One region of the Paenibacillus sp. DP01 genome, then DNA from elsewhere that is predicted to be linked to it. Evidence: predicted binding sites of a transcription regulator. Region 1 holds the regulator's gene; the other holds the start of a gene.
The links. The regulator Rex, encoded in region 1, represses fermentation and respiration genes when NADH is low (regulators of the CRP and FNR family bind a similar motif). The targets are predictions, from matches to a motif close to TTGTGAAATATTTCACAA.
Positions count from the first base shown of each region.

Region 2: a site for Rex is predicted at 6,925-6,942, ahead of ACH59B_RS23390 (formate/nitrite transporter family protein). Genes of this name have one in related genera too.

Region 1 is NZ_CP173059.1:3,313,460-3,323,807, reverse strand. Features, by position in the region: gene ACH59B_RS14560 (CCA tRNA nucleotidyltransferase) at 1-1,012, shown strand, start outside; gene ACH59B_RS14555 (biotin--[acetyl-CoA-carboxylase] ligase) at 1,005-1,979, shown strand; gene panB (3-methyl-2-oxobutanoate hydroxymethyltransferase) at 2,325-3,233, shown strand; gene panC (pantoate--beta-alanine ligase) at 3,230-4,168, shown strand; gene panD (aspartate 1-decarboxylase) at 4,161-4,544, shown strand; gene ACH59B_RS14535 (tetratricopeptide repeat protein) at 4,627-5,259, shown strand; gene dinG (ATP-dependent DNA helicase DinG) at 5,417-8,299, shown strand; gene ACH59B_RS14525 (redox-sensing transcriptional repressor Rex) at 8,327-8,980, shown strand; gene ACH59B_RS14520 (amidohydrolase) at 8,967-10,268, shown strand; gene ACH59B_RS14515 (DUF5590 domain-containing protein) at 10,306-10,348, shown strand, end outside.
Region 2 is NZ_CP173059.1:5,305,955-5,316,302, forward strand. Features, by position in the region: gene ACH59B_RS23365 (copper amine oxidase) at 160-885, shown strand; gene ACH59B_RS23370 (GNAT family N-acetyltransferase) at 970-1,518, shown strand; gene ACH59B_RS23375 (GNAT family N-acetyltransferase) at 1,624-2,118, opposite strand; gene ACH59B_RS23380 (MFS transporter) at 2,223-3,470, opposite strand; gene ACH59B_RS23385 (molybdopterin-dependent oxidoreductase) at 3,517-5,649, opposite strand; gene ACH59B_RS23390 (formate/nitrite transporter family protein) at 6,005-6,850, opposite strand; gene ACH59B_RS23395 (FAD-dependent oxidoreductase) at 7,243-8,604, opposite strand; gene ACH59B_RS23400 (glutathione peroxidase) at 8,996-9,472, opposite strand; gene ACH59B_RS23405 (ABC transporter ATP-binding protein) at 9,588-10,348, opposite strand, start outside.

The sequences.
Region 1 (10,348 bases):
GACGGAAGTATCCTTTGTGAAGGACATCCGTGAGGATCTGATGCGGCGCGATTTTACGATGAACGCAATCGCGATGGCTGAACATGGGGAGCGAGTGGACCCGTTTGGAGGGGAAGCAGATTTGCGAGCCTCTCTCGTTCGTTGTGTGGGACGAGCTGAGGAACGTTTTGAGGAGGACGGGCTGCGAATGCTGCGCTGCATCCGTTTTGCCTCTGTATTTCGGTTCCGAGTGGCCTACAATACTTGGAAAGGTATGACTCGTCGCAGAGAGGGACTTAGATACATAGCCATGGAACGGGTGCGAGTCGAGTTAGAAAAGATGCTAGCGGGACCTGATCCATTACGTGGGCTGGAGATGCTGGGTCGTAGTGGATTGCTGGGCTGTACGAAGGTTCCGGTTCCCTGGGAACAATGTGACGCACAGGCGCTCCAGGAGATCGTGCAGCTGCCAGCAGAGCTGCGGTGGGGTTTGCTCCTTATGTCTTGTAGACTTAGCTCAGAGGCAGCGGACGAGCTTTTAAGAGCTTGGACTTTCTCCAACGCTGTACGTCTACGTTTGGTTCATTTATTGGAATGGGAGACTGAGCTCATCAGTCATGCTGTTGCCCTAGCTGGCAACTCAGTTTCGAGGGATCCTGATCGTATCAACGATGAGGAATTACGTCGTAGCTGGATTCGATTGTTAATTAAGCTGGGAAAGGACACAGCTTCAGACTGGCTGGAGCTTCACAAGACACTGCCTTCTTCGTTCCGTGGATTACCGCCATGGGTAGAAAAGCATGTGAAGAAAATTGCCGAACTGGCAAACTCGTGGACTCAGCAGGCAGGAGTCGTTCGGATCAAGGATTTAAATATTACTGGAAATGAACTGGTTCAGGCAATGAATCGACCAGGTGGACCTTGGCTGGGACAGATGATGGAACGGCTTTTACAAGCGGTCGCTTGCGGAGATATCCCGAATGAAACAGAAACATTGCTTCAGGAAGTGAAACGGGTGATGAGTAGTGAATAATCATGAAAGATTGTTAGGCATACTGGAGGAAGGTTCATCCGATTACGTATCCGGGGAGGAGATTAGCCGACGACTGTCGGTTAGTCGTACAGCGGTATGGAAGCAGATCAACAAACTGCGTGAGCTGGGTTATAATATCGATGCCTCCTCACGTCGGGGCTATCGGCTGATCTCTCAGCCAGACCGGCTGGAAGTCTCCAAATTGGCAGGTATGTTAACCACTCAATCGTTTGGTCAGCGTATCGTTATTCTGGACTCAACAGTATCCACTCAGCAGGATGCAATGCGTTTGGCAGAAGAGGGTGCGCTGGAGGGAACGTTAGTGCTTGCGGAGGAACAAACGGCAGGTCGGGGACGTCTGGGGCGGAAATGGTATTCCCCTCGCGGCAAAGGTATCTGGATGAGCATTGTATTGCGCCCCACCCAGCCCTTGGCCTTTACCCCCCAGCTAACGCTGTTAACAGGCGTGGCGGTGTGTAGGGCTATTCGCCGACTGACGGGTGTAGAGGCAGGCATCAAATGGCCCAACGATCTGCTGATTCATGGTCGCAAGGTATCCGGTATTCTGCTGGAATCTGCAACAGAGGATCAACGGGTTCGGTACTGCATTGCAGGGATTGGCATTGACGTTAATTTGAATGTAGAAGATTACCCGGAAGAGTTATCCCATGTAGGGACATCTTTGAAAATAGAGGCAGGGCTTGAAATTGACCGTACTGCGCTGATTGCTGCTGTTTTGGAAGAAATGGAGCAGCTAAGCAAGCTATATGCCGATCAGGGGTTCCAGCCTATAGCCATGCTGTGGGAGGCGTTATCCGTGACGATGAACCGCAGCGTACGGGCACATACGGGACAAGGGATGGCGGTAGAAGGTACAGCGGTTGGCTTGGACCCTTCAGGAGCACTTGTAATTGAAACGGACCACGGTGAGCGAATCCAGGTCATATCAGGGGATATACATTTGTAGAAGCGACCCTAGCTGAGCATACGACCACAATCTTTCTGTTTCCTGTGTAAAACTTCACGTGAAAAAGCTGATATTTTTTGTTATACTGTGCAGGAGGCGGCATCGGACGGTCCGAGCTGCACTCCAAGGGCACATGCTCTACTTTAGTAAGTTTGTAAGACCATCATAACTTCATTTGAAGGTTACGTTGGATTCTGCTCTGAGCCGAACAGGACCGAGACAGAAGGGACGATCTCAAAATGAGTGTCTTTTTTGGCTGTTCGGACCTTTTGATGACGCAGATGTACAGGCGTTCATAAAAGGTTATTTTTTGTGCCAAAAAAAGATGGAAGGGAGCCATTCACAATGGCAGGAAAACAAGCACTGAATATTGTAAAAATGAAAAAAATGAAGCAAGAGGGCATTCCGCTCAGTATGCTGACCGCCTATGATTATCCATCGGCAAAAATAGCCGAGGAGGCGGGAATTGATATCATTCTCGTGGGTGATTCGCTGGGTAACGTAGTTCTTGGTTACGATTCGACCATCCCAGTGACCCTGGATGATATGGTGTACCATTCCCGGACAGTGGCAAGAGGCGCCGAGCATACGTTCATCGTAGCGGACATGCCTTTTATGACATATCACGGCAGCATATCTGAAAGTCTTCAAGGCATCCGTCGTCTGATGCAGGAAGGACATGCGCATGCTGTTAAATTGGAGGGCGGAGCTGAAATTGCCGATGTCGTAAAAGCGACTGTTCAGGCAGGTGTACCTGTGCTAGGACATATCGGACTTACTCCGCAATCGGTTAATCAGATTGGCGGTTATCGCATTCAAGGTAAGGACGAAGCAGACGCACGCCGCTTAATGGCTGATGCCAAGGCGTTAGAGCAGGCGGGTGCCTTTGGTATTGTACTGGAATTGGTGACTGAGGAAGTGGCAACGGCGATCTCTAAAGAACTTTCCATTCCAACCATTGGAATCGGTGCAGGACGTGGATGTGACGGTCAGGTACTTGTTTATCACGATCTAATTCAATATGCATCGCCATATTTCAGTAAACGTTTTGTTAAAACCTATGCCGATGTAGGCGGCTTGATCCGCAGCAGCATTGAGCAGTATGTGAGCGATGTGAAAGGGCGGGCATTCCCGGCCGCAGAGCATGTGTTCAGCGCGGATGATCGCGTTGTGGAGTCCCTGGAGTCCTTGTACGGTCAGGCAAAAGGACAAGCGCAGGAACAAGCTAAGGAAAAGGTGGAATCACAGTCATGATCATCGTAAGAGAAGTGGCTCAACTGCGTAAGGTTATTGCCGAGCGTCGGCAGCTTGGGGCCAATGGAGCAAAAATGCTACACGATTCTGCCTCTGTACAACAACATAAAGTCGGCTTTGTACCAACAATGGGATACCTGCACGAAGGGCACGCGAGCTTGATGCAAAAGGCGCGTGAAATGGCAGATACGGTCGTGCTTAGTATTTTCGTTAATCCAATTCAATTTGGACCTACCGAGGATTTGGACAGCTATCCTCGCGATGAAGCTCGTGATCTGGAAGTAGCACGGCGCGAAGGCGTGGATATTGTCTTTTTGCCGACTGTAGCAGAAATGTATCCACAGCCAACTCAAACCAAAATTCGCGTATCCGCTTTGACAGACCGCTTGTGCGGCGCTTCCCGTCCTGGCCATTTTGATGGTGTGACTACAGTGGTAGCCAAGCTGTTTAACATGGTAGGTCCTGATTTGGCCTTCTTTGGCATGAAGGATGCGCAACAGGTTGCTGTGCTTCAACAAATGGTGACTGATCTTAATATGAATGTGACCCTCATACCTTGTCCTATCGTTAGAGAGGCCGATGGTTTGGCCCTTAGCTCCCGTAATGTCTATTTAAGTGCGGAACAGCGAGAGCAGGCGTTAGTGCTGTCCCAGTCACTGCGCAAGGTGCAAGAAGTGAGCGAAGATATTGTACAGAACACCATTACGATTGAGCAGTTGCATCAAATGGTGAAGTCGACCATTACCTCATCTCCTTTGGCAGATATTGACTATATTGAAATATTAACATTTCCTGGCCTGGAGCCCCTTCGCCCTGAGCAGCGCCTATGTGATGTGCAAGAAGACGTCATTGTTGCGCTGGCTGTAAAATTTGGGAATACCCGACTGATTGATAATATAAGAATACAGAAAGTGGAGGTACTTTCCCATGTTTAGAACTATGATGAAATCAAAAATTCACCGCGCGACGGTTACCGAAGCTAACCTGAACTACGTGGGAAGTATTACCATAGATGAGGATTTAATGGAGACATCGGATCTACTGGAGAATGAAAAGGTTCAAATTGTAAACAATAATAATGGAGCTCGACTTGAAACCTATGTGATCCCCGGACCGCGTGGGAGCGGCGTGATTTGTCTCAACGGTGCGGCAGCCCGTCTGGTCCAGCCCGGTGATACAGTCATTATTATTTCCTATGCTTCCATGTCAAATGAAGAGGCCAAAACATACAAACCAACTGTGGTATTTGTGGATGAACATAATAAACCAGCCCAAACGATGAACAAGGAAGTACATGCAACGATCATGTAATGAATGGGAATGCGGATGAAACCCGTCTTTTAAGCGAAAAATGTGAGTGTATTAATCCATCTTTCGTAAGGGCGGGATGCACATGTTCCAGCATGTATTCGCAGAAATGAACAGCATGTTAGATGATATCGTGAAGCATTACCCATCAGCCCAGGGCCCCCGCAGACAGGAGCTGCTACAGCACTGGAGTCTGCTGCGGAGAATGAGTGACGGAATTATGGATGAGTGGCTGGCCTTTGAGGAAAAAATGGTTTACCTGCGTGCAGCAGGATTTTCTGCAGAGGCCGACATGTCTGACGCTGAGCTGCCTGAAAAGGAGCTACCGGCATTTAACAGGGGGCAGGGGTATTATCGCTTACTTATGTACCCGGAGGCAATCCAGCAATTTGAGCAGGTGCTACAGCATTTTCCGAACAGCTGGCAGAGTCACATGTATATGGGAATGGCTCATTTTCAACTGGATGATCCAGCAGAGGCTATAAGCCAGTTTCAAAAGGTGCTGCACCTGACTGAACAGCCAGGGCTAAAAGCGGTCATCTATAATGCGCTGGGTTGTTTGATGGCAAAGCAGGCTGACGTAAAAGAGGCGCAAAAATATTTTGCTCTCGCGCATCAGTTCGATCCAACGTTGCCCGAGCCACTGCACAATATGCAAGCCTGTTTGTCCGGTGTCGAAAAGCTTCGCTACGACAGCTCCATGTTGACCTGGATGTAGTTGTCAGACACCGAGTAAGACGATGCATGCCCACCTCCTTAGGCGGCGTGTGCATCGTCTTTTTTGGCTGTCTTAATTTCCAAACAGGCAATCTTCTGCTATGCTATTATACAGAGTTATTATTATTGTATGTGTCATAAGAAAGGATTAAGCTCGAATGAAATTTGCGGTATTGGATTTTGAAACGACAGGCACCCAGTCCGCGGATGACATCATTCAAGTCGGACTTGCAATTATAGATCATGATAACAGCATTTCCCGTGTTTACGGCTCTTATGTAAACCCTGGCAGATCTATTCCACCTTTTATCACCGGATTGACCGGAATTACAGACGATGACGTCAAGGATGCACCTGCACTCGAAGAAATGATGATGGAGCTCGTGCCTATGCTGGACGATGTCGTACTCGTCGGTCATAACGTGGCGTTTGATTTTAATTTTTTGCAAAGCGCTTTGGACCGGTGTGGATATTTACCTTTTAGCGGTAGGATTTTGGATACGATGGATTTTCTGAAAATTATGTTTCCATCGTTAACTTCTTATCAGTTAGGTTTTGTTTCCTCAGAGTTTGGGCTGGCGCATGACCGCCCTCATCAAGCAGACAGCGACGCGTTGGCTACGGCTGAGGTGTTTTTAAAGTGTCTGGGTGAGCTTCAAGCACTGCCTCTGATAACGATACAGCGGCTTAGCGATTTGTTCGCAGAGGAAGACAGCGACCTGGGTTGGTTTCTTGACGGCATACGAGAAGAGAAAGAGCTAGATCCTATTCAGGATTTGGAGAAACATCAGTTTTTTCGTCAGCTTGCGCTTAAAGTGGAAGATTGGACTGAACTGGCTGCTCCACGCAGAGAAGATGATCCGAATCCACTGTCAGGCGTTTCCTTTGAGCAGTATATGGATGATGTACGGGACAATTTGCGTTCATCCTTGAGCCAATATGAGGAGCGCGAGGCGCAGATACAAATGATTGAGGGTGTAAATCAAGCCCTGAGTCAAGATAAGCATTTGTTGATTGAGGCGGGTACAGGAACAGGGAAGTCCCTGGGCTATTTGCTTCCGTCACTGTATCACAGTGTAAAATATGGGCAGAGGGTCACCGTAAGCACGCATACCATTAATCTGCAGGAGCAATTGCGAGAGCGTGATATTCCGATGCTGACCAAAGTGATTCCGTTCCCGTTCCGGGCTGCCATCTTTAAGGGACGGGGGCATTATTTGTGTCTGCGTAAGTTTGAACATAAAATAAACAGAAGAGACTTCGCGACACCAAAGGAAGACTTGATTACAGCTGCTCAAATGATTGTCTGGCTGACTCTGACAGAAACCGGTGATGATGAGGAACTAAACCTGAGCAACCGTGGAGGGGATTTTTGGGAAACGGTTGCTAGTGATTCCGAGTCCTGTCTTGGTCGTTCTTGTCCATGGTTCCGCAAATGCTACTATCATCGTGCACGTCATGAAGCTGGAACAGCGGATGTGGTTATAACGAATCACTCCAAGCTGTTCACCGACGTCAAAGCAAGTCATCAGTTGCTGCCTAGCTATGAACACTTGGTGATTGATGAGGCACATCATCTAGAGGAAGTAGCTGGTAAGCACCTGGGCATGCATATGAAATATTTCACACTCGTGCATACGCTGACTCGATTGTTCAAGGACAGCAAGAATGGGCAATTGCCTTCGTTACGTCAGCAGTTGGCAAAGTCGGGGCATGAGAAGTCGACGGAATGGGCCTCGGTCATTGATCAGTTGTACCCACTTGTGTTAGAGGTTAAGGAAACTTGGGACCTACTAAGCGATAAGCTGTTTGGCATGTTACCAGAGCGAACTGATGCCACACCAGGTGAAACGGGGCAATTTTCTTCGCGTCTCAAACCGTCAGCCAAGCCTGCAAAGTGGGATCAGGCGGCGGCATTGGAAAATCAGCTTTATGTAACATTGAGCGAAATTTTGCGCAAGGGCGACAAGCTGATGCTGGATGTCAAGGAAGAACATGACGATTATGCGGCGGATAGTCTCATTACAGATATCACGGGTCTGCTTAAGGATTTGGCGGGGATTAGGGAAAATTTGCGCTTCTTTATACGACTCGATGATGAAACAACCGTATATTGGCTTGAAGCGAGTGGACAATTCCGTAGTAAATCATTGCAATTTTATGCGGTGCCCGTCGATGTGAGCCGCCAGTTGAAAGAAATGTTTTTTGACAAAAAAAGAAGTATTATTCTGACATCTGCTACTTTATCGGTAGATAAATCGTTTCAGTACATGACCGATCAACTCGGCTTGCAGGAGGCCGCAGATCAAGGACGATTAATGACGTCACAGCTCCCATCACCCTTTAATTACAGGGATCAGGTGTTGCTGGTCATTCCGCGAGATTTTCCGAGTGTGAAGGGCAGTGTAGGAGATGCACATTTTGTAGAGATGCTCGTTAGCTCTCTAGGAGCGACTGCCCAGGCGACGCGGGGGAGAATGCTCGTTCTGTTTACTTCCTATCGGATGCTCCGGCAAGTGTATGAGCCGCTCAAAGAGGCGTTAGCGTCCAGCGATATTACCGTGTTAGGACAAGGTGTGGACAGTGGGAGTCGCAGCAAGCTAACCCGCCGTTTTCAGGAAGCGAAAGCTTCTGTATTGCTGGGAACCAGTAGCTTCTGGGAAGGCGTCGATATTCCAGGGAAAGCTTTGACTTGTCTGGCTATCGTTCGCTTGCCGTTTCAACCGCCTAACCACCCGTTACTGGAGGCCAAAAGCGAGTTGCTCCAGCAGCAGAAGAAGAATCCATTTATGAAGCTGTCTGTACCACAAGCAGTTATTCGCTTCAAACAGGGTTTTGGGCGATTGGTACGTACAGCGAGCGACCACGGAGTCGTCATCGTTTACGATACGCGTGTGATCGAATCCTATTATGGAAAGCACTTTTTGTACTCGTTACCGGGACCAAAAATGGAGCATATGCCATCGGAGCAAATGGTGCCCCGCATCGCCGAATGGCTCCAATCCGCCCCGGAGACAGAGGCACAACGGACGGACACTTAAAGTCCGTTACAATTAGGGGGAGCAAGTATGAAATCAGATAAAATTTCAGAGGCTGTCGTACGGAGATTACCCGTATATTTACGTTATCTGAATGCACTGCACAAACGGGAGGTGGCTACGGTCTCTTCTCAAGAGCTGGGACAGAGGTTAGATTTGAATCCGGCCCAAATTCGTAAAGATCTTGCCTATTTTGGCGATTTTGGTCGGAAGGGCATCGGTTACGATGTTTCTTATCTAATTGAGAAAATACGCCATATCCTGAAAATCGACCAGCAAATTAATGTAGTATTGGTCGGAGCAGGTAATCTGGGTCAAGCCCTATCGAACTATAATGCTTATTTAAAAGACAATATGAAGATTGTGGCGGTTTTTGATGCGTTCCCGGATAAGGTTGGGACCAGAATCAATACTTTGGTCGTACAGCCGATGGATGAACTGGAAGCGACTGTGAAAGAAAAAAATATACGAATCGGGATTATTACTGTACCTGATTTTGAGGCACAGCACGTAGCTGATAGGCTGATTGAGAGTGGAATTGGAGCGATTTTGAACTTTGCACCTATCATTCTCAAGGCACCGGCTAACATTCGGATACATGCCACAGACTTTACAACTGATTTGCTTAGCCTCGCTTATTATCTGGAGGACGGAAAGGAAGAAGCACAATATGACAGTGAATAAATGGATGATTAAAAACGGCTCGTTTGCCGTGAATGGACCCGAGGCTGGGGTAATCCATGGTTTTATGATTGTGGAGGATAGCCGTATTACTTACATTGGCGAGACTTTGCCTGCGGGTGAGGAAGAGACAGAAGCAATCGACGGCAAGGGGTTATTGTTTTTACCTGGTCTGATCAATACTCATGGTCATGCGGCGATGTCTCTGCTGCGAGGGTATGGAGATGATTTGGCACTTCAAGTGTGGCTTCAGGAAAAAATGTGGCCTATGGAAGCCAAGTTTACATCTACGGATGTGTACTGGGGAACTTCTTTGTCAGTGCTGGAAATGCTGAAAGGTGGAACCACGACTTTCCTGGATATGTACGATCATATGGATGAGGTGGCTCGTGTAGCTGAAGAGTCGGGCATTCGTGCAAGCTTGATGCGTGGAGCCATTGGACTCTGTTCAGAAGAAGAACAGCGGATCAAGCTAGCTGAGGCCGTGACTTTTGCGCGTAACTGGCATGGAAAAGCAGACGGACGTATCACAACAATGATGTCTCCTCATGCCCCATACACATGCCCGCCTGCGTTTATTGAGAAATTTGTTCAAGCAGCACATGATCTCGATTTACCATTGCATACGCACATGTCCGAGACGATCGCCGAAGTTGAACAAAACGTACGCGACTACGGCTTGCGTCCAGTTGCACACTTAGATAAGCTTGGCTTTTTCTCCCGTCCTTCACTTGTTGCCCACGGCGTTCACTTGAACGACGAAGAAATAGCTTTGTTAGCGGAACGAGGTGTGGCGGTATCGCATAATCCAGGCAGCAACTTGAAGCTGGCAAGTGGTGTAGCTAGAGTGCCTGAATTGCTGCGTGCAGGAGTTACTGTTTCACTCGGAACAGATGGTCCTGCCAGCAATAATAACCTGGATATGTTCGAGGAAATGCGTCTGGCGGCACTCATTCACAAGGGAGTATCTGGCGACCCAACGGCAGTTCCTGCAAATGAAGCACTACGTCTGGCAACAGAGTATGGTGCAAAGTCGATTGGTTTAAAAGAGGTAGGAGCGCTGGCAGCAGGCAATAAGGCTGACTTTATCGCGCTAGATCTGGATCAGGCCCATTTCTTGCCGCGTACAGATCTTATTTCTCATGCCGTATACTCTGCAAGTGCCAAAGACGTGGCTCATGTGTGGGTAGACGGTCGTCAGGTTGTGAAAAATGGCGAATGCCTGACGATGGACGAGGAACGTATCAAACATGAGGCACAAGCCGCCTTTGAAGGGCTGCTGTCGCGCTAATTTAGGTGTCACATCCCCTTAGAGAGGAAGCACAGGTTTGAAAAATAAGAAGAAATGGATAGCGGTCGCCATTTTGGCCG
Region 2 (10,348 bases), 2.0 Mb from region 1:
AAATATACCCTTTCACACCGCATAACTCAATAAAATGAAAATCGGGATGCTCTCTTCAGCAAAAAAAGATGCAAGTTATGAAAAAGAGTTAACATTTTCGGCAAATAAATTCGTTATAGTGTATATATCTTTTATTTTACCGGAAAAGGAGACCCACCCGTGTTTAAGCTGTTGATCGTCATCCTGCTGTCTATGCTACTATCCTCTTCCGTTATGACTACCGATCATCCTTCTTCAAGCATGGTGACCGAAACTGCATTATCTCATCCGCTGGCCAGCGCGCCAGAAGACTCATCTGTCCGCTTATATGCCGTGAGCCCGTCTCAGGGGCTCTTTCATTCAGCCGTACTGGAAATCGGCCAGCAGCACCGCACATTCCAGTGGTCGGGCTCGGCGGATATTTCCACTGCACCACAGTTATTTTACAGAGATGTAAACGAAGACGGGATCCGTGAAGCCGTTGTTATTCTCACGCGTGCCTCGGGAACGGGTGTGGAATTGCAGGAGTTGCATATTGTTAACGTACAGACAATGGAGGAATATGCCGTTGAATCAGCGGAAAATGCTGTATCCCAGCGAGTACATAGCTCCGTGGAGCTGCGTGACCACAACCGCCAGGTGCATATCGCGGTTATGATTGATGGTACTACACACACGATAGACCCCAAAGCGTCTGTATTTTACGATGATCCAGCCCAGTTTACAAAGCATCTCGATTTTAGCTCTGTTGTAATGTATAACGCCGAACAATTCCCACTCCATGCCACGGTATCCGGTAGCGTATCGCCAAGCGAATTTGTAGGGGATTTGGATCTGAAATATGTATACGAGCAGGGGCAGTTCCGGGTGGGACCTATAAAATTTGAAGCTTCCTCTCCCTTTTGACGACTCTCGCAGAATAAGGTAGCATGGGATTAAATGCTAGACTGGCTGGTTTAGCGATTTTCCGAGTGAAAGAGGGGATTAATCATGTTTACATATGCGTTGGACGAACGCACAGTCCTTCGGCCGCTCACCAAGGAGCATGTGCAGCCTCTGTTTGAGCTGATCGAAATGTCCCGTGACCGTCTGCGTCAATGGCTTCCATGGGTAGACTCCACCACGGAAATCAGCCATACAGAGCAGTTCGTGCAAGGCGCCTTGAAACAAGCCGCAGAGAACGGTAGCCTGACCGCTGGAATTTGGATAGACAACGAGCTTGCTGGCATCATCAGCTACCATGAGATCAATTGGGCTCACCGTTCGGTTAGCATCGGATACTGGCTTGGGCACGGTTACGAAGGACAGGGTCTCATGACCAGTGCCTGCCGCGTATTCGTCGAATATGCGTTGATGGAGTTGGACTTGCATCGGGTCGAAATCCGTTGTGCAACGACAAACCGCCGCAGCCGCGGTATTCCAGAACGCCTGGGCTTTGTGCTCGAAGGCATTGTACGCGAAGCAGAGTTGCTGCCAGATGGCTATATGAACCACGCAGTGTATGGTATGCTCCAGAATGAATGGAAGCAACTTCGATAGCCTTGTACTGCACAACAACGCCGCAGGCCTGATCAGGTCTGCGGCGTTGTTGATTATGAACTGGACATCACAACCGAATGTTGCTGCCTGTCTGTATCATCCGGTCTATTTTAAGAAATAGGCCATTAGAACATCATCCACAAATTGGCCTGCGATATAAAACTCCTCATGCAGCCGCCCTTCAATTGCAAAACCGCATTTTTCATAAAACATAAGGGCTTCCGTGTTACAGGACAGTACACGCAAACTTAACTTGCGGATGCCCTCCGCAGCTGCAATCTCCTTCATGGAGTTCATGAGCGCCGTCCCAATACCTTTGCGATGATAGTCTGGACGCACAGCTATATTTATTTCGAGCACATGACAATTACTAGCCAACAGCGTTGGAGGACGAAATCCAATATACCCGCAGAGCACTTCCTGTTCGATGGCAACCAGTTGAGAGCCTGGAGGCGTATTGCGCAGAAACTCTCCGCGCGACTTCCATGACAGCGAAGCAGGAGCCGTGCGTTCATTCCATACCAATTCATCCAGCGCAATCAGATCAGGAGCATCCTTCATCTCCGAATGACGTATCGTCAAGGGTTGACTTGTAAACAATTCCTTTCAATCCTTCCTGTGAAGGCTTTCCTGAAGCAATAACTGCAACCATTCGTCACTTATTGTACCATAATCGCAGCTCATTACTGAACTTTTATTAGGACTTAAGGACTGGGAACGTCCGCCTTGGAAGAAGTGTCAAAATCACCCATATTGTGACGGTAACGATTCAACCAGCTATGCAGGACGAAAAATAGAATCGACAACACCGCTACGCCCGCTGCCAGCCAAAGTGTAGGAGGTAACCCACCGCCATCATACAACTTTCCCATAAAATAAGGTCCCATCACCCGTCCGGCTGCACCAATGCCCCCCACAAGTCCAATGTAAAAGGGGGCGCCCCGACCTCCATGATCAGACAGGAATGCTGGAACCGCAGGTGCAATCAGCATTTCTCCCAGAGTCGCCAGTACCATAGCGAATATCATCCCAGTATAGTTCTGTGTGCCCAGTATGACAATATAAGCTGCCAAATAAAATCCTCCAGCCCATGTCATTTGCGCAGAAGCGTGATGAGCGTACAGCCGTTTGATCCAGAAAATAATAGGTTGTGCGGCAAAAATGAGAATACCATTCAACGTCCATAATAATCCATACATCGTTTTAGGCAAGCCCTGTTCAATAATATGGGGAGAGACTCCCGTATTCCAGATCGAATTGCCGAACCATAAAAAAAGCGAGCCTAACCCCACAAAGAGATACAGCCTGGTATCACGAAACAGCAACCGAGCGGGTATTTCTTCTTTTTTCATCACAGACTTGCTGAGCTGGACTTCTCCCTCTTCCCGATCTACCCTGCTTAGATAAGACCAGAAGAATCCAGCAAATACCGCAGAAGTCACCCCGTTCATCACAAAGCTGAGCTGATAGGAAAGGTCGGCCAGAACGCCGCTCAGTCCCGTTCCGAGTGCCACCCCAATATTGTTCGCGACATAAATGATATTAAACAGCTCTCCACGTCGGTCAGCAAAACGAAAACCTACAAAAGCCTGAATCGCAGGCACGGATACTACATTAAAAAAGCCGATAATGCCCATCATGATGACAAAAGCTACCCAATGACCACTGGTAAATGGAAGCGAGAGAAGTCCCAACGCATTCATGGCCAGTGAGCCGACAATCAGTTGCTTGGCTCCAATACGATGATAAAGGGCTCCGCCCAGCACTTGACCAAAAATTCCGCCTAAAGACTGCACTAAAATTGCAATCCCCGCATCTTCCATACTACGGTTCAGTTCGTCAAATACATACATGCTAACGAGCGGCCACATGAGGGAACTTCCGGCGGAATTAATCAGGCTGGCAATGAGAAATACTTTTACTTCTTTCGGATAAGACTCCAACCATTTCATATGTTTTACTTCTCCTTTTGCACCTGGCGCCATGAAAGGCAGTTTCTCATTGGCGCTTCACATTCACCACCGTTGAGAAAAAAGTAGCCCCCTGCCCCATATCCGACAGCCGGTCAGAGGTTAACGCATTGGCGCGCTGTCTGCGTCCTTTGCCTTTCCACCATAATCCTTGGCTAATCACCGTGCCGGGCAGCATCAGATCGGTGACCTTGGCTTTCAATTCATACATTCCCCTGTCATTCCAGACGGTAACCAGATCACCATCTGCGATGTCTCTTGCCTGAGCATCCTCCGGGTGAATTTGCAGCAAGGGCTCCCGTTCCAAGCGCTGATGTTTGGGCAAATTAGCAAATGTAGAATTCAAAAAATTATGGTTTGGCGGTGAAACAAACATCAATGGAAAACGATCATCCGCTTGCGGCCGATGCTCTCCGTCATACCCTTCGACCAGCGGTACATAGGAGGGCAATGCAGGCAGACCTGCTTGTTTCATCTTTTCCGAATACAACTCGATCTTGCCTGAAGGCGTAGTTAAACGCTCCAAATAAGTAGCCTTTGGCGTCATATCGAGCTTTACAAAAGGCGACTTTATTAAGGCATCCAAGGTTACACCATTGAGATAAGGGTTCGTTGGATTATCAAGCGCTCCTGCGATCATATCCTCTTCACTTTCCGTAAAGACAGCTTCATCAAAGCCCATTGCCTGTCCGAGCAGGCTAAATAGCTCATAATTGCTTTTGCTTTCCCCTAGCGGATCAATAACAGGCTTCTGCATCTGGATATAGTGGTGCCAGTACGATTTGTATAGATCTGTTCCTTCAAAAGAAGACGCAGCAGGCAGCACAATATCTGCATAGCAGGCCGTATCGGTAAGGAACAGGTCATGAACAACCGTAAACAGATCCTCTCGTTCAAATCCCTCCGTTACCCGTTGCGAATCGGGTGCTACAACTACTGGATTACTACAATATACGAATAACGCCTTAATCGGCTGTTCCTTTTGTAGCAGCGCCTCTCCAATCCGGTTCATGTTGATCACCCGGGCATCCGGGTTCTGTCGCAGATCAGGACGCTCCAGATGGGCGCTGTTAATCTTGGCATAAGCGCCATTGGAGCGCGACGCTCCTCCGCCGTGCTTCAACCATTGTCCAGTGAGTGCAGGCAAGCATGTAACTGCGCGTACGTTCATACCGCCATTATCATGATGCTGAAGCCCATTTCCAATATTGATATAGGCCGCTCGCGCCTTTCCGTACATTTCCGCCAGACGGATAATATCCTCTTTCGGCACGCCGGTAATCCGCGAAACTCGCTCTGGTGTATAGGTCTTAACATGCTCGCGCAGTTCCTCGTGACCTATAGTATAGTGATGTAAAAATTCGTCGTCTGTCAGTCCCTGATCAAACAGTACATGCATAACCCCCAGCGCAAGCGCCGTATCCGTACCCGGATATAATGGAATGAACCAATCCGCCCATTGCGCCGTCCGGTTGCGATGAACATCAATTACGACCACCTTAGCACCTTTTTTACGTGCTTTCTCAGCCAATACGACCTGATGCATGTTGGTGCTGATGACATTTCCACCCCATACAATAATGAGATCTGCATCTTCTGTATCCTCCGGGCTCGTGCCGCCCTTAAACCCCATAACGGATGCCCAGCCTTCATTCCCAGCCACGCTACAAATCGTCTGATCCAGCTGGCTTGAACCTAGTGCATTGAAAAAGCGACGATCCATTCCATCCACACTCAATACGCCCATATTGCCATAAAAGCTGTAGGGGAGTATGGATTCCGGCCCATCCGTACGTATCAGCTCCTTGAACCGACCTGTAATGGTATCGACCGCTTCTTCCCAGCTAATTCGTTCAAATTTCCCTTCCCCTTTGGCACCTACACGCTTCAACGGATAAAGCACCCGATCCGGATCATATACACGCTCGGTCATATTGCGGACTTTGTTGCATATAGCCCCTTTCGTAATGGGATGATCCGGATTACCAGTCACCTTGGCTATCTTTCCATCTTCCTTGTGAAGCAGGAGCCCACACGTATCCGGGCAATCCAACGGGCATACAGCCGGAAAAATACCATTCTGCTGCTCCGTCATCCGCTGTCCTCTTTGTAGATTTTGTTGAAGTGTGGCCTCAAGAGGCGCGCTATTGCTATGATCCATGGTTAAATGCTCCTTTCCGTTACCGTTTCCAAAAATTACACTGTTCTTATCATATCTACAGCTTTGGCCTATGGCAAGAGAAGGATTTTACCACACAGTAGCTCTCCAAAATATAAAAAAATCCGTCTGCTGCATAGAGCAAAACGGATTTTAAAAAGTATAATTATTTTTTTATCATTCTGTTTCATCATTACATACCCAGGGTAAAAGAGATCAAGGCATTATGGACGAGAGCACACTCATCCTCCATGCCAAATCATGGACCACTCCCAAAAAAATCCGCCATGACAGGTTTCGTTCCCCCGGGCCTGTCATGGCGGATTTGCTTTGTTTATTGCTTCATAAAGTAACGTGATTATGCATGATCACTCAACGGCTTGGATGTAACTGAAGAAGTAGTTTGAGATTCATTCACGGAATGTGTGTTGGCTTGAGTTTTTTTCAGATAGGCCAGCCAGTAGGCTCCAGCCACAAACAGACTGCCTCCTACCAGATTCCCCAACCAGACCGGAATGAAATTCATAACATACTCTGCCCACGAAAAATGACCTGCAAATATAGCCGCCGGAATGAGGAACATATTGGCAACAACGTGCTGGAATCCAATAGCAACAAAGGCCATGGTCGGGAACCAAATTCCCATAATTTTGCCGCCGATAGAGTCTGTGCTATATGCCATCCACACAGCCAGTGCTACGAGCCAGTTACATCCTATACCTGATATAAAAGACTGCAAAAAGCTTTCATGCAGCTTATGTCCTGCCATATCCACCACTTTATCCAGGTAAGGACCCGTTTCGGTCAAGCCTAGAACATGCCCAAAGAAAAACGCAACAAATAATGCACCTGCAAAATTACTGAGCGTAATAATTGCCAAATTACGAAGCATGGCTCCTGTCTTAATTCGTCCTGCCCATCTCGCCAAAGGGACTGCCATCATATTGCCGGTCAGCAATTCCCCACCAGCTATCAAAACTAACACCAGACCTACAGGGAACACCGCAGCTCCAATAAAGGTAGCAATGCTTCCCCATTCTTTAGGTGCACTTGCAATAACGCGTATATCCAGCAAAAACCCGAGTGCAATAAATGCACCTGCCAAAAATCCCAATACCACCGCCACAGTCCACGGGTTGTTCGCCTTGGCCACTCCTGTTTCCACCGTCTTTTCGGCAATTTGCCCCGGTTTATAGCTTGCCATCTGCCCCCGCTCCTTTAATATCTTTTAAACAAAATATTCTTCTTTCATATTTTATTTAAAATCAGTGATTTTGTTTGTGAAAAAAATCACTTTCTCAGCTATAAAAAAAACAGCCCTCGAAAAAGGACTGTCTTTCTATTTTATTACATCTACTGCTACTGCGCTGCTATGCGCTTTACATTTAATTATATTCTTCCTTTTCAACGGCTTTCAAGAACCAAAGTACTCCGCCCAGACCGATGGCTGCAACAACTACAAGAAAAAGGATATAAAACAAACCCATTATCTACTTCTCCCCCTAATCCTTATGCTCTCTATATTGTACTATAAGGATTCATCGTACGCTTTCAGATTGTTGACAAACTTATGAACAATGTCACAGACAAATCGGATTATACAGTAACTGGATTCCGTTCGGATATTGTAGGCAATGCCTGCAAACCTGCCGCGTTCAGGAAATTCCAAGGCTTGTTATAGTGCGGCTGGAAGAAGAAATCGACAAAGGCCAACTGATCAATGGTCATATGATTTTGAATGGCTACAGACAGGGTGTTAATGGATTGCGTCAAATCAACCTTCGACATAATTTGTGCCCCAACAATTCTCCGTGTCTCCTGCTCATATACAACCTTCAGCAACACCTTTTCAGAAGTTGGCATAAACTCAGGACGGTAGCTGTCCTCAATGGTTACAGCTTCTACAGTCATCCCCTCGTCCATTGCTGCGGCTTCCGTCATTCCTGTTCCTGCAATATTGTCTTCGTAAATTTTGATACCCGAGGTTCCTTGTGTTCCCATGTAGGCAATGGTAGGTTGTACCAGATTACGTGCCACCAGCGTACCCATACGAACCGCATTGGTCGCCAATGGGATATAAGCTGTTTTGCCGGTTGGATTATAACGAATTGCACAACTGTCGCCTGCAGCAAACACGTCTGGGCAGCTACTTTGCATATAATTGTCCACAATGATCGCACCGTTAGGCAACATATCTACCTGACCTTTGAGCAGATCCGTTTGAGGTCGGAAACCGATACAGAGTATAACAAGCTCTGTTTCATATTCTCCTTTGGAGGTCACGACCTTACTTACTTTACCGTTAGTCCCCTCAAAACGACTTACTGTCTCGCCAAGTACCAGCTTAATGCCATGTTCTCTCAGGGAATTCTCAATCCGGTCTGTATACTCATGGTCTAAATACTTATTCAATATACGATCGGCACTGTCGATCAGCGTTACGTTCTTACCGTTCATTTGAAAAGCTTCTACCAGCTCAACACCAATGTATCCAGCTCCCACGACAGTAATGTTCTTTACATGTTGGGCTTTCTCAATGATTTCATTCGAATGATTATAGTTTTTGCAGAGCAAAATATGATCCAGTTCAATGCCTTCCAGCTTCGGAATAATTGGCCACGATCCAGTAGTCACAATCAATTTATCAAATGTATCCGTAAATTCCTCACCGGTTTGGAGATTACGTGCATGCAGCGTCTTGCCCGCTGTATCTACACTCGTTACCTCATGAAGCATCTTGGTCACTACACCCATATCAGCCAGTTGATCTGGGGACGAATAAAACAATCCGTGCGGATCTTTGACGACACCACCTACATACAGTGCAATACCACAAGATAAAAATGAAATATTGTCATTACGCTCATAGACCGTAATTTCGGCATCTGGATAACATTTAGCTGTGTTGACTATGGCTGCCGTACCTGCGTGTGTACATCCGATAACTGCTACTTTCATGTTGAATTCCTCCTTGGTGTGTGGGCATAAAATGTATAATAATTGTGAATACTTTCACTTAGATAACTCATTACTTCTTGTGATTTATTTCACTTCATGCGCTTATTATAGTGTGATATTTTTCACATTACAATAGCTTTTTATGATATTCACAATTTGTCCACATTTTAAAAGGCAAGGATATCTGAACTCAGCCGTTTGCTGAAATCTTTTTTTGCTCCATTCAGTTTTCCCTACCTGCCTCTTGATTATGCTCCTGGAACAGACTTTCACACGATACGTCAATCTTTAGGCAAATGCGTATGTAGGGAATAAAAAAAGGTCCGTTTCCCCTAAGACAAGCGGAAATCAGACCTTGTTTACACATATACTTTGGAATTACACGAAGCTATTATAATAACTGCTCAATGGCCGTTTTCATCGCTTCCGGTGACTCCTTGGGCTCAAAGCGTCCCACAGGCACACCTTCACGATTCACAATGAATTTTGTAAAATTCCACTGAATTGTACCATCTTCCTGTTCTCCAGGCTGTTGCTTCTTCAAATATTCAAACAGAGGGGCTGTATCTGGTCCGTTCACATCCACTTTAGCGAATACCGGGAAATTAACCCCGTAATTCAATTGACAAAATTCAGCCGCTTCCTCGCTGCTGCCCGGCTCCTGACCGCCAAACTGGTTGCAAGGGAAGCCTAAAACAACGAGTCCCCGATCCTTATATTCGTCATAAAGCTTTTGCAAATCCCCATATTGCGGGGTAAGTCCGCACTTACTAGCGGTATTCGCAATAACCAGCACTTTACCTGTGTAAGTTTCCAGAGAAACCTCCTGATTGGCTGGTGTTACGGCATTATATGAATAGACAGACATATAGCATCCTCCTTCATGTCGCTTGGTTTAGGTTCTCAACCTATTTTACCCAAAACGTGACGGACATGCCAATATTCACAAACCCTTACCGTGATGCTGCCACTTGGCGCACCCTCTAACCTCTTGCTGCTACTTGTGGTCTAGCATCACGCCGCTCGGCAACAGAACCCACCGTTTGTTTCTCTTCTACATTCATTCCCTTTACTGCTTGGCTTACCGCAGGCTGACCAGCCAAAGCATACGGAAGACAGAGTGGTACCCCCGTACGAGGATCAGTAACAATATCCGCCTCAATTCCGAATACCTCACGCAGCACATCTGGGGTCATAACCTCCGTCGGGGCTCCTACCGCCTTCGCTTTCCCTTTTTTGATCGCAATCATATGCTGAGCATAGCGGGCTGCGTGGTTCAAGTCGTGCACGACCATAACAATGGTGCGTTCTGCCGAAGTATTCAGATACTCTAGCAGATGCAGCACTTCCAGTTGATGCGCCATATCCAAAAATGTAGTCGGCTCATCCAAAAACAATATATCCGTATCTTGTGCAAGCGCCATAGCAATCCAGGCACGCTGACGCTGCCCCCCAGAAAGCTGATCAATCGGACGATCGTGAAATTCGCTCATTCCTGTTACTTGGATGGCCCACTCTACCATTTTGCGATCGTCCGCTTTCATGGAACCAAAACCTTTTTGATAGGGAAAACGTCCGTATGATACCAGTTCCGTCACGGTCAATCCTTCCGGTGCCGTCGGATTCTGCGGCAAAATAGCCAACTGCTTGGCTACCTCCCGGGTGGATTGCTTATGAATGGATTTACCATCCAACAGAACGCTACCGCCTTTAGGATTCATGATGCGAGCCATCGTTTTCAAAA